4 regions of the Deinococcus yavapaiensis KR-236 genome follow, and region 3 is predicted to be linked to each of the others. Evidence: riboswitches for the same ligand, from Rfam matches in the RefSeq annotation. Region 3 holds a riboswitch; each other region holds the start of a gene.

Region 1 (4,682 bases), on a different contig from region 3:
TCCCGCGCGTACCCGATCAGCAACTACATTTACGTGCTGCTGCGCCGCGAGCAAGGATACGAAGGCCGCACGGAAACACAAGCGAAAGCAACGCGCGACTTGATCGCGTGGATGCTCAGCGAAGGGCAACAGTATCACTCCAGGTTGTACTACGGTGAACTGGCAAGCGAAGTGGTGAACCGCGCTAAGAAGCTCCTCGCAACCTTGACGTTCAACGGCAAGCCGCTGCCCTGAGACGCAACGCGCGCTTCCAACCGATTCAACCGAGCGGCCTCCCTGAACGCTTGGCCATCACCGATTCAGGTTCGAACGAAGGCCGAACCGTGCACCCACAACGATTCTTAGTTGGGGGTGCACGGTTCGAAATTTCATACAACCGCGCTCGACAAGCTTCCTCGTGCACGACCATGCCACGATGCGTGACCTGAACCTCCTCGCTCTCCTCGTGACCGTGACGGCCGCCATGTCATGGTGGAACGCGCGTTACCTTCGCCTTCCGGCGGCCATGGGCGTCACCATCGCCGGTTTCGCGGCCAGCGGCGCGACCCTCTACTCGTCGCGTTGGACTTGTCGGTTGCTCGGCAAGCCATCGCGCTCGTGCGTGAGATCGAGTTCACGAACTTCGTGTTTCAAGGCGTGCTGTCGTTTCTGCTGTTCGCAGGTGCGCTCGGCATGAACTCCCACGCTTTGTGGCAAGTACGCGGACTTGTCGTGTCGTTCGCGTTGATCTCCACTCTCGTGTCCACCTTTGTCGTCGGAGCGCTCACCTTCGGGCTTCTGCGACTCTTCGGAATCGACGTGTCGTGGTTGTACGCGTTGTTGTTCGGCGCGTTGATCTCCCCGACCGATCTCGTGGCCGTCTTGGCCATCTTGAAGCAAGCGCGCGTTCCAAGACGCATCGAGACGCTCATGGCGGGCGAATCGTTGTTCACCGACGGTGTGGGCGTGGTGGCATTCGTCGTTCTCGCGAGTCTCGCCGGAGGAGCGCACGAGAACGCGGGTGGGATGTCACCGTTGAATGTCGCGCGCAACTTCGCGTAAGAAGCGCACGGCGCGGCGGTCGGCACGGCTGGCGGGGTGGCGTTACGAACGGTGAGTGATTTAGTGGTGGAGGTGCTGGTGTCACTGGCGGTGGTCTTGGCGTGCACAGCGCTCGCGGAGCAGTGGCGCGTGTTCGCGCCACTCGCGGCCGTCGCGGAGGGCTTCCTGATCGGATCGCTGACGGACCGCATTCCAGCGGCGTTGTCTTCACGGGAGAATTTCGAGTGCTTGTGGCATTTGCTCGACGCGTTGCTCAATACGTTCCTCTTCGTGCTGCTCGCGTTGGAAGTCGTGGTGTTGCGCTTCTCCGGAACGGCGCTGCTGCTTGGGGCGCTGAGCGTGCAACTCCTAGTGAATGCTGCGGCGGCGACGCGACGCGTTTTCCCCGTTCACGCGCCGCGTGATGACGTGGGGTGGTTTGCGTGGCGCGATCAGTCTTGCGTTGGCGCTGAGTCTTCCGCCGGGAAGTGAGCGTGACGTGCTGTTGGTCATGACGTACGTGGTGGTGGTCTTCTCCATCGTGGTGCAAGAGTTGAGTGTCGGACGGCTCGCTCGTCGAGCGGCCCTGAGTTCTTCGGAGGAGCGCGTGCATCGAGAAACTCGTGGAAGGCGCGCTCTTCCGACAAGGAGCGGGCCTGTTGGCATTGTTGGTCGTTCAGCAGTGTTCGTTTACGGGAGCCTTCGTCAGTCGCGCAGCTCCTGTCGTTGTAAGAAGACTGTAACAAGGTTATGAGTAGAATGTTGTTAGGGTAAGAACATCAAGGCGAACGTAAGAAGCGTCGCGACGTTCTTCTACCCTCACCTCAGCCCCGCACAAGCGAAGTGAGCCCTTTCAAGCTTCGCTGACACCTTCTCAACTCATGAGATGCAACGAAGCTCATCCTGCAACTCGGTCACCTCGGATGGGTGGAGCAAGTGGTGAGACCGGCTCTCAGGAGACTTATGAACAACAGCGCGCGTCGCACCCTCTCCGCGGTCCTCGTCCTCACCTCCGCCATCACCCTGGCTGCCTGCGGACAAACCCCGCTCGACACGCTTCCCCAGTCGACCATCACCGCGCAAAGCGTGAACGTCGACAGCAACGGCGTCGGCTGGGTCGGCAAAGGCGACGTTCAAACCGCCTTCAATTGGAACAACGCCCAAGCGCAACGATACGTGCAAAACGTGACTTTCACGTTCGAGCAGAGCGTGCGTTACGAACTCGACTGCTATAAGGAAGTCGAAGTTGGCCGCGACCGTGAAATCAAAACCATCACGCGCACCGTCAAGCGCACCAGCAACATCAACGCCACGATCACCTACGAAGCGCGTAAGACAGGACAGTGGACGGGATACAACCTCAAGGGGTTTTCGAGCACTGACACGAACGCACCCACGGACTTGTCCTGCACGGGTGACGACGGAAATCGCAGCGGCTGGATGCAAGACGGCGAACCGCGCATCACCTCCGGTGCAGATGGCGGCCTTTTCGTCACGTGGAACTCAATCAAAGTCGCGCTGCCGAACACACCCATCGTCGTGTATTGATTCCCTAATTCACTTCAGCAACGTTGGCCTTCCATACCCCTCCTCCGAGGGGCATGGCTCTTGTCACCCCTGCCCGCATTCCGCGCGTTCCAGAAGGGCACAACCGCATGGCCGACGAACGGCCTTGCTTCAGATCGTGCTTTGTACGGCGTACGCGATCGCGTCTGAGGCGCGCGTTTCTTGGTTGATGAGGCGTTCGACGCGGTAGGCGTCACCCGCGTACTTCACGACGTCGCCAACGTCGGGAACAGGTGCTCCTCGTTTGAACATGATGCGGCAATGCGAACCTCCTCCAGCGTTTGAGGTCGTCTTCTCGAAGTGTTGCACGTCGCGGTCGATGAAGCGCATGCGGCGATGGGAAGCGCGCAGGTTGATCTGTTTTCGATCGTGCTTACACACCTGAAGTGCAATGGCAGTCATCCACACGAACGAAAAGGTATCCCTTGTTCACTTGAAGATGAGCGCGCGATGCCCACGGCCCTTGGCGGCGGCTCTTGCACGACGAAGGTGACACGAGGGCCGGACTCACCCTTGCGTGTGGTTCGCGTGACGCGCCATCGTGCTGAGGCAGTACGTCACGACCACGTTTTCGCTTCGATCGCACGTCCAACAACGCGGGTACCACCGCCGTGAAGGCGGGTCACCGTCGTGGCGAATTCGACGGGCAATGACGACCGAGCATGCTGAAATGAGGCAACATGCGCGCCCTCCTCCTGCCACTCCTGGCGTCCTCCGCGTTCGCTCAAGGCACGCCACCTCCCGCGAAGCGCTCGCCGTGAAACGCAACGGGACGGAGACGGCCTCGTCGTTGTGCGATGCGCGCGACGGACAACGCGCGCTTGTCGTACCCGAACGACCCGAACGCGCCAGTGAAGTTCGTCAAGACCTTCGCCTTCTCCTCGAGGAGTGTCACGGCCGCAGAACGCAGCATGCTCGACAACACGAGTCTTGGCTTCACCGTGCCGTGGGGCAGTCGGCAGTACGGGCATGACGCGACACCGCAAGAGGTGTACGTGCTGGAGGTGCGAGATCGGCCTTCGCCGAACACGTACGCTCGTGGTGGCTGTGACGTGTGCATGAGCGTGTTCGCCATTCGGTGACCTTGACCTGCCAACAGCGCCTTCCCGTCTCAGGAGGCGCTTGAACTTGTCTTGTTACCTGCCGAAGCGCCTCTATGCGGGGGTGCCGTTGCCGCATTCGTACGTCTCGCTATGACGCGCACCTCAGGTGACACGGGTTCCTCGGCAGTCAAGTCGGGAAGACGCCTGAAGTCTTCGCCTGCTTATAAAGGTGCCGCACCGCCCCAAGAGCTTCAGGCGTCAACACCCACAGTCCTTGTGCCCCACGGTGCGGCACAGGTTCCGGCAGTGTTACGACATCCGACAAGCACCAGTGCACCTGACCGTCGACCGCCCACACGCTCGGTGAGTCCGTTCGAACTTCGGTGAGTCGAGCCACGGCGACAATGCCGAGCGTCATGAAATCGCCCACGGTCAAGCGCTCGCGTTGCTCCAACCAAGTCTTCGCGTCGTTCGGGCGGGCGTTGAGGTAGTCGTCGGTGAGGATGCAGCGATCGACGTGACGTGCGTTGTCGACTGCTTCTTCGAGAGCGTCCCCTTTCGGCAGGGCGCCGCCGTGAATGGCGAGGGACATGCCGACGTTCCCGCCTTGTTGTTCGGGTCGCCAGCTTCGATTCTCGACGTCCTTGCCGAGGCGTGCGACGCAGAACGCCCAGGGGTGGCGGAGGGTGATGCCTCGAATGGCGTTCACTCTTTGTCTCGGATGTTCACGATGACCTCAAAGTCGAGTGTGTCGAGCGCCTCGGAACCGTCAGTTCCGTACGAGTCAGTTTACCAACACCTCTACGCCGACCTCATCACACGCTGCGAGCACGAACGTCGTGAGTGACATGCCCGCGGAAGGGTGACTGACTGCAAATCTACCGTGGTCTCGCTTCGGAGGCGTGTTCCTCCACGCGTTTACGCTCGTGCGATACCAGCATGTTTGAGACGGTGTCAGGTGAGCTTCTCAAGGAAGATCTTCGCAAGTCTCGCCAGTTCCACTGACGTGGAGAGGGACAACTTTTCGACGTTCAAGGTCGGGGCCGCTTTCAA
Region 2 (4,682 bases), on a different contig from region 3:
ACGGGCGCGGCGACGGCGACGAGGGTTCCGAGCAACGGTTGCAAGGTGAACATCCCCACGAGGGCGCCGACAGCGATGAGGGTCACGCGGCTTCCCATGTTGAGGCCCGGACCCAGCACTTCGCGCACCGTCGAGAGGTCGCTCGCGAGGAGGTTCATGAGGTCGCCCGTGCGCGAACGGTCGTAGAAGCGGCGGTCCAGGGTGGTGAGGTGCGTGAACAGGTCGTCGCGCAACTCCGTCTCGATTTGCCGTGACGCGACGATCATCTGCCGTCGTTGCAGCAAGTTGAAGCACGCCGCGCCGAGGGCGATCGCGCCGAGCGTGGCGGCGAAGCGTGTCAAGGTGGCCGTGTCGGCTTGGCCGCTGCGGACCGCGTCGATGGCGCGAGCGAGCACGCGAGGAGAAAGGGTGACGAAAAAGGCGGTCAGGACGACCGCGACCGCGCCTATCACGTACTGACGAGTGTGGCGTCGCAGGTAGGGCGCGAGTTCGGTCAGGACTTGCAGCATGTCGACCTCATTCGAGAAGGCAGTTTCGCACAGGTGGGCTGGAGGCGTGTCGAAGACGGATGCGGGCACGTTCACCGTTCGAAGGCGCCGAGCGGGGCGCGAACGGCGACGCCGACCTTTGGCGGTCGTGGTACGGTCGGTGCATGACCTCTTCCCCGTCCTTGTCGCCCCGCTTCGAGTCGGCCCTCGTGTTCGCCGCGCGCCTGCATGCCGTGCAGACCCGCAAGGGCAGCGGTACGCCGTACGTCGCGCACCTGCTGGGCGTGACGAGCCTCGTGCTGGAGTTCGGCGGTTCGGAGGACGAGGCGATCGCGGGCCTGCTGCACGACGCGCTGGAGGACGGCCCGACGAACACGGGGCGCAGCGCGCTCGACATCGCCGGCGAAATCGAGGAGTCGTTCGGCGACGAGGTCGCGCGTCTCATGTGGGGTTGCACGGACGCGGCGCCCGACGAGCGTGGCGTGAAGGCGCCGTGGGCCGAGCGCAAGGTGGCGTACCTGGATCGCTTGGCCCTCAAGGACGCCTCGACGCTTCTGGTGTCGGGCGCCGACAAGCTGTACAACGTGCGGGCGATCCTGCTGGACTTCCTGACGAGCGACGTCGGTGAGACCGTGTTCGAGCGGTTCACGGCGGGACGTTCGGGCACGCTGTGGTATTACGAGCGACTCGCCGAGACGTTCGAGCGTCGCGCGCAAGACGAGGACGTGCGGGAGCGCCGTGGCTTGGTCGCGCTGATTCGCGAGCTTCGCCGCACGGTGGACGCGCTTCAGCACGCGGCGGGAAGTTCGCGTGTGAAGTCGCGCGACTTCGACCCGACACGACTTTGACTTCTTTCTCGCGAGGCTGTCGCTCAGGAGAGCAACGTTTCTTTAAGTGAGAAACGTGTATAGAACCTTCTGAGCAATTCTAAATGATGTTCCTCATCACGATTGCACATCCAATTCATATAGTGTTAACACAACGCTTGTCGTTTTCCTCGCGCGCGAAACCGCGCAGGAGGCTTTGAACCCTGCTCTGTAATCCGGGCACCTCGAGCAGGGGGAGCCAGTGGTGCGACCGACCTCGCAGTTCTTCTCGCTTTTTATGCCTTCCGCGCCAGTAGGCAACCGAAAGGGAATCGGCTTCTCATGCATCAACTTCACCGCCGCCGTTCGACCCGAGTCTTCGCGCTTCTCAGTACGGCATTGATCCTCGCCTCGTGCACGCGTCTTCCGACGCCTCTCCCCTCGACCTCCTCCGGAAACGGCTCGACCGCCGCGCCGAACGCGCGGCGCGTGGTCGCGACGGGCCTCACGACGTCCGGTGCCAAGCTCAAGGGCAGCATGTACTGGCCGCGCAAGGCCGTGAATCCCATGTGGTGGCCCGAGTTCGAGGACGGCCGCCTCACCGAGAGCGACATCCGCGCCGACTTGCAGCAGATGAAGCGCGACCTCGGCATCAACACCGTTCGCGTATTCCTCTTCTACGACGTCGAGTACCGCAACCTCGGCACGCTGGGCTTCACCGACGGTCAAGGGCACTTCAACGACGCGCGCCTCGCCACGGTGGGCCGCTTCATCGACATCGCCGCCAGCGAAGGCCTCGACGTTCTGCCGACGCTGTTCATGGAAGAGGAAACCAACGAGCACGGCGGATTCAACTGGGACACGCTCGAATCGAATTACCCGTACCACGAGGCGTACACGCGCTGGCTGGTCCGTCTGCTTCGCACGAAGCCCAACGTGCGCGGCGTCAACCTCAAGAACGAGCCCGACGGCTTCGGAGCGTGGGCGGACGCGACGACCGCGACGCGCATCCTCACTTGGATGGGCAAGCTCAAGGCGGCGATTCGGCAGGAAGCCCCGGACTTGCAGGTGTACGTCAACTCCGCCGCGTTCGACAACACCTTCAAGTCGTTTCCGGACGCGCCCGAGGGAAGCCGCAGCATCTACGAACTGTCCGACGCCTTGACGTTCAACAGCTACCTGTGGGCGGACAACGGCTTTTGGCCGTACGCGGTGCCCGCCACCATCTTCCGCTACATCCAGGACAACAACACGCAGCGCAAACCCGTCGTGCTGTCCGAACTCGGCTGGCCCGCGCGCGACGACGACAACGGCATGATCGTCCCGAACGTGCAGTGGAATCTGCCCGTCGGAACGCGGCCCAGCACGCCGAGCACGCCCGAGATGCAAAAACGAGCCGTCGAGGAAAGCGTGTACTGGGCCGAGAAGTTCGGCTTCGAGGGGCTCATCGCGTGGGCGGCGTTCGACCCCGCCCCCACGTCGTACCGCAATCCTTTCGGCCTCATCGACGAGAACGGCGCGCCTCGTCCTGCGAGCACGTCCTTCGCGCGGGCGTTCACGAATCAGTACGGCACGAACGGCGAAGCGCCCGTGTCGCTGTACGACGGACGCGCGACGCTCGGTAAGGTGAACGGCATCGACGGCACGACGCCCCTCCCGGCCGGCGTGAATCTCGACGCGGGCGGATCTTACTTCACGGCGCCCTTGCGATACTCGGGTTCGGTGACGTTTTCGCTGCGCTTCCGGCAAGTGAACGTACCGACGAGCGACGGTCTCGCCATCGGGGTGGTGAACGCGACGAGCGGACGCGAGATTCAAGTGCGGCGTGAAGAGTCCAACCGCTTGTGGCGCTTGTTCGTCAACAACGTCGAGATGGCGCGCACGCGTTCCGACGCGGGGCTCGGAACGGCGCTCGGCACGATGGGCATCAAGGTCGATCGAAGCGCCTTGACCTTTACGCTCGACGGAACGACGCTGAACTTCTACGGCCTGAGCGGCAAGTCGCCGTACACGATGAAGCTGACGAGTTCCGAGGTGTCGGGCACGTGGCGGTTGATGGCCGCCGCCTCGTCCTCACCCGTCGAGTTGCTCGAAGCGCGCGCGCTCGGCGCGGCGAAAGCGACTTACTGACGTCGCGGCGACCGCGCCCTTCTTCAAGGAGAGGACGCGGTCGCCTTGCCCGGCGTGACTTCGACGGCTTCGAAACGCGCGGTGCCCGCCGAGCTTTGCAAGCCGACGCGGCCCGACGGCGTTCGAAGCGGCACGTCGCGTGCCACGTTCGTACCGTCGAGCGCGAGGCTGTACGTCTTCGGCGTCGTGTCGACGCGCAGGATGTGAGGCGCCGTTCCCGGAGCTTGCGTCTTCGCCGAGCCTTGCCCGACGAAGTCGCCGTTCGCGTCGAAGTATCCCCAGAACAGCGCGGTGCCGTCGTCGCTGAAGCGAACTTGATGGCGTCCAGAGCGATCCGTGCTGTCCGACGCGCCGAAGACCACGCCGCCGCCGTTTCCGGTGAGGTTTCGGAAGGTCGTCGAGAACGTGAAGGGAGCGGTGAACACTTTGTCGAGCCGCAGGACTTGATCGAAGCCTTTCTCGGTGGTCTCGACGAACGCGCCGTCCTTCAAGGCCCACGTGCCGCCGAGGACCGACCAGCCTGCCTTGTCGGGCGCGGCGGCGAACGTCTCCCGGAAGGTGTCGGCGGTAGAGGTGCCGGGCGTCTCGGTCGACGCCGACGTATCAGGCCGAGCGGGCGCCTTCTTCCCGGAGGCGTCGGGAGTCGCGACGGACTGGGCCTTGGAGATTCCTTCCTTGACGACTTCCGCCGAGTCGAAGGCGACGGAGCTCACGGAGGTTTGCAGGCCGATGTGACCCGACGGCGAGCGCAGCGGCGCGTTCGCGACGAGTTCACGCCCGTCGAGGACGATGCCGTACGTCGACTCGGCCACGCGAAGTTCGAGGACGTGCCGTCCCGCCTTCTCGGGCGGCAGCGTCTGCGCGAAGCCGTCCCCGGTGAACTTTCCGCTCGCGTCGAAGCGGCCCCAGAAGATCCCGCTGCCGTCGTCGGTGTAGCGAACGAGTTGCGCGCCGTTCTTGGAGTCCGCGTTCGGCGCGTTGAAGATGACGCCTCCCCCGTTTCCGCTCAGCAGCCGGAAGGCGACGCGAAACACGTACGGCGCGTCGTACACGCCGCTCGACACGAGGTTGAGGTCGTAGCCTTGCGTTTGCTTCTGTACGACCGATCCGTCGCTGACGGTCCACTGCCCGCCGACGGGACGCCAACCGGCGGCTTCGACGCCTTGCGCGAGGCGAGCCGGGTCGAGCAGGCTGCCGGTCGCGCCGACCTCGTCGGTGGTCGGCGCGGCGACCGGCAGCGAGCTTCGCACTTTTTCGG
Region 3 (4,682 bases):
CATGAGCAGCTCGGGGAGATTGACGACCGCGCCGACTTCCGAAAGCCGCACCCACAAATCGGTGTCTTCGGTCGGCGTGTAATCCGCGCGGTACCCACCGACGTGGTCGAAGGCGTCGCGGCGCATCACCACGGACGAGTTGATCAGCAAGAACGGCACGATGATCGGCGGGGTGCGCGTGAGCTCGCGCCAGGGAGGTCGGGCCTGCACGTCGATGACGTCCGTGATGACGTCGCGCGCGTTGATGACGAGCCCGCTCGTGCCGAGCGCGACGATGGGTTCGTGTTCGCGCTCGTTCCAACGTTCGATGAATGCCGCTTGGCGTTCGAGCTTCTCGGGATGCCACGTGTCGTCGGCGTCGCACACGGCGAGCCAGTCTCCGCCGGAGTGACGCACGGCGAGGTTGCGAGCGGGCGAAATGCCACGGTTGGGCGTGCGCAGCAGCGTGAAGCGAGGGTCTTCGTCGCGGTAGCGAGCGGCGATCTCGGCGCTGGCGTCCGTCGAACCGTCGTCGACCATCACGACTTCGAAGTCGCGCCACGTCTGCGCGCGCAGCGCGTCAAGGGTTCGCGTCAGGTAACGCTCGGCATTATGAAGCGCCACGATGACTGAAAACGAGCGGATCGACATCTTGTGTACGACGGTAACGAGGCGGGCGTCAGCAAAACGTTAATCGGGATACGAGAAGGAGAAAAGGAGACCCGAGCCGAAGCTCGGGTCTCCTTTTCTCCTTGAGTCCTTGTTCTGCGCGGAATCAGGGGCCGACTTTGACGTTGTTCGAGGCCAGCTTGCCCTGCCACGTTTGGAATTCTTGGCTTTCGGTGGAGAGCGTGATGGCGCCGAGGACGGTGTTGCCCGTGCACGATCCGCCGCCGATGCCGCAGTCGGGCATCCACCAGGCGTTGTTGAAGCTCGTGCCGTCCGTGTTCCACTTCACCCAGCCGGACACGTTGTTCTGCATGACGTTCGCACCGAAGGTCGACGGGGTGAGCTTGGCGGCTCCGCTCATGTCCCACACGTACATTCCGACGTTTTGAGCGTTGATCTTGGTGCCGTCGGGCAGCAGGCCGCTCGACAGGACGCGGTTGTTGTACACCTTGCTTCCGATGCCGCCCGCGATGGCCAGGCCGTAGTTCGTGGTGCTCACGACTTGGTTGTTGTAGACGTTGACGTATCCGTTGCCGAGAGGATCGGACGTGATGCCGTCGCCGACCATGATGCCGCCACCGCTGTATCCGCCCGTCGCCGCTTGCACGGGGTAACCGCCTTGGATGTAGTTGTCGTGGATGAGGATGGGGCTGGTGGCCGTGCCGCTCGAGACGTACATGCTGATGTTGTCTTCGACGAAGCTCTTGTTGGGCTCGTTGACGACTTCGTTCCACGCGATCTCGGCGTTCGGGAGTTGCTGCACGGCGTTGAACTGCACGAATTGCCGCGAGTACGCGTTGCCGTCGTAACCGCCCACGCCGTTGCTCGTACGACCGTCGATGTTCTTGGCGCGGTTGCGCATGATCTGGACGGTTTCGCCGGCCGCCGGGCTGCCGATGTACTTGCGGAAGTACATGCCGGTCGTGCCTTCCATGTAGCTGTTCTCGACGCGGACGCTGTAGAACTCCTCGAGGCTCAGGAAGCGGCCCGTCGTCCAGCCCGAGCGGTTGGGGTTGAGGCCGTAGCCGTTGACGTTGCGAACCGTGACGCGTCCGTACCAACCGTTGATGAGGTCGCCGCGTCCGCGAATGTTCGAGTTTTCGATGATGACGGGCTCGGACGTCTTGATGCTGACGGCGGGCACGGAAGGATCGAGGCTTTCCCAGTTGCCGCTGTACGTGCCGCCCTTGGAGATGACGATGGGCGCGCTGTAGACGATCGAAGGGGAAGGCGTGGGCGCCGGGGCGGGTGCAGGTGCAGGTGCAGGTGCCGGGGCGGGAGCGGGCGTAGGCGACGGCGTGACGGTCGTCGGAGCGGCCGAGCTGACCTTGGCGTTGGCCCAGTCGGCGTGGTCGTAGTCGAGGTTGTCGCCGCCGTTCGTCACGACGAGTTTCAGTTCGTTCTTGCCCGCGATGTTGAGGCTCACGGGCATGACGGGGCTGGCTCCGGTCACGAGGCCCGAGTCGAAGAGCTTGACGCCGTCGGCGAACACCTGGAAGGTCACGCTGCCGCGTCCGCTCACGTCGTCGTCCACGCCGAGGCTGGCCGTGAAGGACGCGTACTTGCCGCCGAGGTTGTACGTCACGCTGGAGTTGGCGTGCGTGCCGATCCCCTTGGCGTACTTCGCGCCGCGAATCGAGATGGGCGTACCGTCGCCCGCCGCCTGCTCGCCGTTGCTCATGTCCCGCTCGACCGGTCCCCAGCCGTTCGTGGTGGCGACAGGGGAAACGTCACTCAGGAACGCGTCCGTGACACAGCCGCGGACCATGGCGTTGGCCCAGTCGGCGTGGTCGTAGTCCATGCCGTTGCCGCCGTCGGTCACGACGAGCTTCAGCTCGTTTTTGCCCGCGACGTTCACGTTGACGTTGCGAACGGCGCTCGAGCCCGTCACGAGGCCCGAGTCGAAGAGCTTGACGCCGTCGGCGAACACTTGGAAGGCCACGCTGCCGCGCCCGCGTACTTCGTCGTCGACGCCCACGGTCGCCGTGAAGGACGTGCAGCGGCCGCCGAGGTTGTACGTCAACGAGGAGTTGGCATGTACGCCGAGGCCCTTGGTGTACTTCACGCCACGCAGTGTAATGACTGCTCCGTCGGCGGCGTTCGCCCCGCCGTTGCTCATGTCCTTCTCGAAGGGGCCGTAGCCGTTCGTCGCGCTCACGGGCGTTTGGCCGCTGAGGACGTTGTCGCCCGCCACGAATCCTTGCGCCGTCAAGAGGTTGCTCGTGTCGAGCGTCCACGCCGCGCTCGCGCTTTCGGTGGACGATTCCTCGGGAAGAGCGGGTTGCGTTTGAGGCGTGACGGGGGTCGGCGTGACGCCGCAGGCGGCGAGGGCGAGCGTGACGATGGAAAGTCCAAGGGACAGACGGAAAGAACGCGCGGAGCGGTTGGTGTGCATGTGCATCCTCTTTCGGTAGCCCAGCTGACTCGGAGAGTCCTGTGGCTTTGCGTCGCCTCCTCGCGGAGGGTTTGCCGTTTCGTGTGGACGTGGGGATCTCGAAACTGGGGCAAGTTTACTTCGTAACAATCCGGTGAGAATATGAAAAATTTGATAAAGACCGGATCATGAATTCACGAAGGATTCTCACCATCGCAAGTCGTGGCGAAGTTGCCAAGCGCTCGAGCGACGAACGAAAGAGTAAGAGGACCGCTCTTACGGTCCTCTTACAAAGAATATGAAGCCTTAAGTTTGTGATCGTGAATCACATAAAAGGCGTTAAAATTAGAAAACTGTTAGTAAGCACCTGAACTTTTTAAAACCGCGCCGACGGTTCTTGCCAGAATCACGAGATCCAACCAAAGCGAGCAGTTGTTGACGTAATACGGATCCCACCGCTCCATGCCCGCGTTGCCCGCCTCCGAACGACCCGAGACTTGCCACAATCCCGTCATGCCCGGCCGCACGCGCGTCCTGACGAGCTGAACGGAGTGCGACAAGGCCTGCACGTGGTACTCCGGCAAGGGACGCGGCCCGATCAAAGACATCTCCCCGATCAAGACGTTCACGAGTTGTGGAACCTCGTCGAGGCTGTACTTGCGCAAAATGCGCCCGATCCGCGTCACACGCGGATCGTCTTGCAACTTGTGGTTCGCTTCCCACTCAGCGCGCAACGCCGGGTTCGCCGCGAGGTGACGCTGCAGCACGCCTTCCGCGTCGGGCACCATCGTACGGAACTTCCACGTCAGGAAGGTTTTTCCGTGCAAGCCGATGCGACGCTGCAAGAAAAGAGGATGGGCGCGGTCCTCGAGCCAGATCAACAACGCCAGCACCGCGCACAGCGGCACCCACAACGGCGCCGACAGCACCGTCAACACCACGTCGAAGACGCGCTTTCCCATCAAGGACATCGGACGTTCGGACGGTCCCGACAACTCCAAGCCCAGCACCCCGCCGACATCACGGGCCTGTGCCCACAAGGCTTCCAACCCGAACAAGTCCGGAATCACGACGACACGGTGGTACTGGCTCAGCGGCCCTTCCAACAACGCGAGCATGCGCTCGCGCGCCACTCCCGGCATGGCGAGCACCGCGACGGGCGCGGTCACCGAGACGTCCGACGCCGTTCCCAACACCGGCAGTCCGTGCGTCCTCGTGCCTTGCAGCGACAAGTCGTCGTCGAACACGCCCACCGGCAAGTACCCGTACCCCGGGTATTCGCGCAACGACTGGATGACGAGCGCGCCCGTGCGCGCCCCGCCGTAAATGACGGTCGGCACTCCCCACGCCCCGTCACGCACGAGCAAGTGCTTGAGGGACGCGCGCACGAGCAGCAACAGCGGCCACGCGAACACGCACGCCACGCCGATCGTGGAAAGGGTCAGCGCGTCTTGCCGAGCGGCGAGCGCGAGGAGCACCGACAATCCCAGCGTCAAGGCGAGCAGGGTGGTCAGACGCTTGAGCTCCTCGGGCGGGCTCATGCCCCAACTCGGCAGCAAGCGCAAGCTCCACGCTCCGAGGAGCCACGCGGCGAGGACGGGAAGACCTTCGAGCGAGTACGACGTGATTCCTGTCGTCGCGTGGGAAATCGCGCCAACAA
Region 4 (4,682 bases), on a different contig from region 3:
ACACTTGGAACCATCCTTGCGCCCAGCGCAGCCGCTGGTTCGTGAGCGCCTTCAGGGTCGTGGGCGCGAGTTCGCGCGACACGAGGAACGGATCGGACCCGATCTTGTACCCCGCCTCGACGGTGCGCAGCGCCGAGTCGATGTCCTCGGTGAGCATCGAGCCGCGCATGCGAATGAGGCGCAGCAGCGAGGTTTTCCAAAAGCCGTTGGAACCGCCGAAAATGCCGAAGTCGTGCATGCGCGCCCGACCGGGATGCGACACGGCGTAGATGCTTTCGAATTCCACGGCGACCATTCGCGACACCCAGCTTTCGTCGCCGTTACGAATGAAGCAGTGGCCTTGCACGACATCCCAACCGTTCGACAGCCAACGCCACGCGCGTTCGAAGCAGTCCGGGTCGGGGTGGTGGTCGGCGTCGTACACGGCGGTGAACTCGCCCGTGACGTGCGCGAGGGCGGCGTTCACGTTTTGCGCTTTGGACGTACTGCCTTCGACGCGCAACGGCACGAAGCGGCGGTCACGCCGAGCGAGGTCACGAAGCGTCGCTTCGATGGGCAGGTCGCGCGGCGTGTTGTACGCCAAGATAACTTGCAAACCCGCCGGGTAGTCGACGCGAAGGAACGCTTCGATCGTCTCTTGGACGGTCGCCGCCTCGTTCGGAAGGTACGCGGCGATGATGGCGCTCGCGGGTGGGGCAGGCGCGCCAGGCTGCTGAGGCGGCTGGATGGGGTCGAAGGCCAAGAAGCCTTCCACGAGAATCAGGGCCGCCGTGAGGAGCAGCGCGACCACGACGAGGATGTAGACGTAGGGCGTGACATCGAATCCGGCGAGGGCGAGGCCGCAGTAGATCAGGAAGGGCACGCCTATGAGGGCGAGCCCGACGACGAGGATCTGGACGGGCAGCCGAAGCGTTTCGCGCAAGTCCGCCGCGAACTTGCGCTTTTGCACACGCGCGCGTCCGTGAACGGCGGGGTCGTACAAGACGGGCAGCAGATCGAGGTGGGACGCCGAGTATTCCAGCGCGGTTCTCGCCTGCGCGCGAAGTGTCGCCGCGTCCGTGCCTCGACGGTAGAGGGTGACGCCGATGGAGGGGGTGAGGCGCAGGCGGTCGCCGTGGATCGTGAAGGTATGCGACACGATTCTCGCGGCGGCTTTCCGAGCGCGCTCCATCGCTTCGTCGGGCTGCGTTTCGGGCATCAGCACCGTGAACGTGCCGCTGGAATCGTGCGTCACGACGTCGAGGCGGCGCAGATGGTCTCGCAGCAACGCCGTCATTTGACGAGCGACCGACGCGTCGAGCTCCGAGCCGTATCGGTCGCGCAGGCGGACGAGCTCCTCGATTCGGATTTCTGCGACACACAAGGAGTGCCCCGTGATGACGGCGCGCTCCATTTCACGGGTCATGGCACCTTCGAAGGTCGTGGTGGTCAGCAGGCCGGTTCGGCGGTTGCGCGCGACGCGCGAGCGTGGCGTGGGCGGACGCGCGAGTTTGGCGCGAATGCGGGCGTGCAGTTCCTCGGCGTTCACCGGCCTCGAAACGAAGTCGTCGGCGCCCGCCTCGAGCGAGTCGATGACGTCGCGCATGCTTTCCTTGTGCGTCAAGACGATGATGGGGAGGTCTTCGAGCGTCGAGTCGGAGCGCACTTGCTGAATGAAGCGCACGCTGTCTATGTGCTCGGACGTGGACGCGGTAATGAGGATGTCGGGTTGCACTTCTCGCAGCAAGGGAAGCGCGCCGTCATCGGAAGGAGCCGTGACGACTTCATACCCGTGACCGACGAGTTCCAAGACGAGTTCTCCTGCACGGTGATCGTCCGGTTCGACAAGGAACACCGTCGGTTGCGTGCTGAGCGGCAGTCGAGGTACTTGGGAATCGAGGGGGGTTTGCTGCATGGCTCTACTCCGGCAATCCCGAGCGTAAGGTTCGACGCCCGATATTTGCTGGGTCGATCAGGGGGGCGTCTTCATAGAAAAAGAAGGAGACAAGAGTCGTGACGGCGAATAGAAGGTCGGCCTTCTATCCACATCTGCAGTTTTTCACTCACACCTCAGCAGTTTCACACTAAAATAGAGCGGTTCAGGCGCCGAAGCTCTCGAACGAAACGGCAAACCTTCCGCGAGGAAGAGACGCAAAGCCACGGGACTCTCGAAGTCGGCCGGGTTACCGAAACGAGGACCATGAAGCACGTACCGACACGCTTGTTCATCGGGCTCACCCTTCTGCTTTCCGCGTGCGGAGCGCCACTTTCGACGCTCGACGCGACGTCGTCGGATCTGCAAGCGCTGGGTGGAGGCACGAAAACCACCGCGCCCGCGGCGCAAATGGTACTGACGACCGCCGACGCGAAGAATCTGCTCGCCCGGCAAAGCGACTTGAGCTTCCGAGCGGACGCAGGAAGCACCACGTACACCATCGACGTCGACACGACGCGGACCTACCAGGAGATCGCGGGCTTCGGCGCGGCGCTCACCGAGTCGAGCGCGTGGCTTCTCAACTCGAAGCTCGACGCCACGCGACGCTCGGAGGTCTTGCGCAAGCTTTTCGATCCAGCGCTCGGCATCGGCCTCAGTTACCTGCGCGTGCCCATGGGCGCGTCGGACTTCGCGCTCGGCAGTTACACCTACGACGACGTGCCCGCCGGCCAAACGGACGAGACGCTGGCGAACTTCTCGGTGGCCCGCGACGAGCAGGACGTACTGCCGACGGCCCGCGCGATTCGCGCGGTCAGTGCGCGCGTGCGCTTCATGGCGTCCCCGTGGAGCGCGCCCGCTTGGATGAAGACGAGCGGCACGTTGAGCGGCGGCAGCTTGAAGCCTGAAACGTACGACGCGTACGCGCGTTACTTCCTGAAGTTCGTGCGCGCCTACGAAGCGTCGGGCGTGCCGATCGACGCGGTGACGTTACAAAACGAACCGCACCACGAGACGACCGCGTACCCGTCGATGCGCTTCGAAGCTTCGGACGCCGCACGCTTCGTGGGACAGCACCTCGGGCCGACCTTCCAAGCGGCGGGCTTGCAAACGAAGCTTCTCGGTTGGGATCACAACTGGGACGAGCCGAGCTACGCCCAAACGTTGCTGAGCGACGCGGCCGCCTCGAGTTACCTCGCCGGAAGCGCCTTTCACTGCTACGCGGGCGACGTGAGCGCCCAGTCGACCGTGCAAGCCGCGTGGCCCACGAAGGACGTGTACTTCACGGAATGCTCGGGCGGCGGGTGGGCCACGAACTTCGGAGACAATCTGAAGTGGAACGTCGAGAACCTCGTGATCGGCGCGACGAGAAACTGGGCGAAGACGGTGTTGCTGTGGAACCTCGCGCTCGACGACGTCGGCGGTCCCACGAACGGCGGTTGCGGGAACTGCCGAGGCGTCGTCACCATTCCGAGCGACGGAAGCGCCATTCGGTACAACGTCGAGTACTACGCGCTCGGACACGCCGCCAAGTTCGTTTCGCCCGGCGCGCGGCGCGTCGCCTCCACGACCTTCGGAGTCGGCAACGTCCAAAGCGTCGCCTTCCGCAACCCCAACGGCACGCGCGCCTTGATCGTGTTGAACGGCGCGAGCGAAAGTCGCAGCGTGAAAGTACGCGAAGCGGGCAAGTCCTTCACGGTGATGCTCGTGCCGGGTGCCGTGGCGACCTTCACCTGGGCGCCCTTGTAACGGACCCACGAAGAGAGAAGCGCTCCCCGATCGGGGAGCGCTTCTCTCTTCGTGAATTCTTCGGGGGCTTACGCTTGAACGTTATTCGTGCGAGCGTTCTTCGACGCTTCCACGAGGGCCGCGAAGGCTTGCGGTTCGCGCGCGGCGATGTCGGCAAGCACCTTGCGGTCCAAGCCGACGCCCGAGAGCTTCAGTCCGTGCATGAACGTCGAGTAGTTCATGCCGTGCAGACGCGCGCCCGCGTTGATGCGCTGAATCCACAGGCGGCGGAAGTCACGCTTCTTGTTGCGACGGTCGCGGTACTCGTACGTGGCGGCGTTGAGAAGCGTCTGGAAGGCGTTCTTGTACTGCTTGGAACGCGAACCCCAGAAGCCCTTGGCGCGCTTGAGGACCTTCTTGTGACGGCGGCGACGAACGATGCCGGTCTTTGCGCGTGGCATGGTTTATTTCCCTCCCGGCAGCATGGCCTTCATGCGTGCCCACTCGCTCTTGGCCAGGACGAAGCCCTTGCCCTTGCCGCGAATATCGTCGCCGGACTTCCCGGTGTTCTGGTGGCGTTTGCCACTCTTGAACGCCATGACCTTACCGGTCGCCGTGATCTTGATTCGGCGCTTGGCGCTCTTCTTGGTCTTTTGCTTCGGCATGTTGCTCCTTGGAGACGAACGACACTGACGGCCGTCGCCTGAGAGTCAGGCCGCGCCGTGTCGTTTCGAGACGGCAGCGTTGATCGCCTGAGCTCTGCTTGTGCTCCCTGAAAGGCAGCCTTGACAGTGTACGGCAAACGAACAGGAGAGGCAAGCGCCTCTCCTGTTTCGTCGCCGGGTTACGCGCTCGCCGCCGGGGGTTGCTGATCGAGTTGATCGTCCGGGCGCTTTTCGGACTTTTTGACCACGCCAGGCTTGGGAGCCATGATCATGTTCATGTCCATGCCCATCATGCTCGGGTTGCTTTCGGGCGTGCCGATATCGGCGAGCGTGTCGGCGACGCGGTGGAGAATCTTCTCGCCGAGTTCGGGGTGCGT

The links. A riboswitch is a leader RNA that binds a small molecule or an ion and turns the genes downstream of it on or off. The one in region 3 is predicted to bind cyclic di-GMP.
Region 1: it holds a riboswitch for cyclic di-GMP, as region 3 does, so the genes downstream of both, DES52_RS17525 (LptM family lipoprotein) here and DES52_RS02965 (NPCBM/NEW2 domain-containing protein) in region 3, are expected to answer to the same signal.
Region 2: it holds a riboswitch for cyclic di-GMP, as region 3 does, so the genes downstream of both, DES52_RS19960 (glycoside hydrolase 5 family protein) here and DES52_RS02965 (NPCBM/NEW2 domain-containing protein) in region 3, are expected to answer to the same signal.
Region 4: it holds a riboswitch for cyclic di-GMP, as region 3 does, so the genes downstream of both, DES52_RS04620 (glycoside hydrolase family 30 protein) here and DES52_RS02965 (NPCBM/NEW2 domain-containing protein) in region 3, are expected to answer to the same signal.

What each region holds. Positions count from the first base shown of each region.
Region 1 is NZ_QJSX01000016.1:4,784-9,465, reverse strand. Features, by position in the region: gene pstS (phosphate ABC transporter substrate-binding protein PstS) at 1-234, shown strand, start outside; gene DES52_RS23040 (cation:proton antiporter domain-containing protein) at 562-1,041, shown strand; gene DES52_RS23035 (cation:proton antiporter domain-containing protein) at 1,093-1,512, shown strand; cyclic di-GMP riboswitch class II at 1,898-1,980, shown strand; gene DES52_RS17525 (LptM family lipoprotein) at 1,984-2,568, shown strand; gene DES52_RS17520 (hypothetical protein) at 2,698-2,916, opposite strand; gene DES52_RS22620 (hypothetical protein) at 3,384-3,668, shown strand; gene DES52_RS17510 (ASCH domain-containing protein) at 3,817-4,338, opposite strand; gene DES52_RS17505 (hypothetical protein) at 4,584-4,682, opposite strand, start outside.
Region 2 is NZ_QJSX01000021.1:42,239-46,920, reverse strand. Features, by position in the region: gene DES52_RS19970 (ABC transporter ATP-binding protein) at 1-509, opposite strand, end outside; gene DES52_RS19965 (HD domain-containing protein) at 653-1,336, shown strand; cyclic di-GMP riboswitch class II at 1,496-1,579, shown strand; gene DES52_RS19960 (glycoside hydrolase 5 family protein) at 1,637-3,424, shown strand; gene DES52_RS19955 (acyltransferase family protein) at 3,448-4,682, opposite strand, start outside.
Region 3 is NZ_QJSX01000002.1:111,991-116,672, forward strand. Features, by position in the region: gene DES52_RS02960 (glycosyltransferase family 2 protein) at 1-630, opposite strand, end outside; gene DES52_RS02965 (NPCBM/NEW2 domain-containing protein) at 755-3,043, opposite strand; cyclic di-GMP riboswitch class I at 3,055-3,129, opposite strand; gene DES52_RS02970 (exopolysaccharide biosynthesis polyprenyl glycosylphosphotransferase) at 3,379-4,682, opposite strand, start outside.
Region 4 is NZ_QJSX01000003.1:89,461-94,142, reverse strand. Features, by position in the region: gene DES52_RS04625 (glycosyltransferase family 2 protein) at 1-1,894, opposite strand, end outside; cyclic di-GMP riboswitch class I at 2,096-2,170, shown strand; gene DES52_RS04620 (glycoside hydrolase family 30 protein) at 2,180-3,661, shown strand; gene rplT (50S ribosomal protein L20) at 3,730-4,101, opposite strand; gene rpmI (50S ribosomal protein L35) at 4,105-4,305, opposite strand; gene infC (translation initiation factor IF-3) at 4,485-4,682, opposite strand, start outside.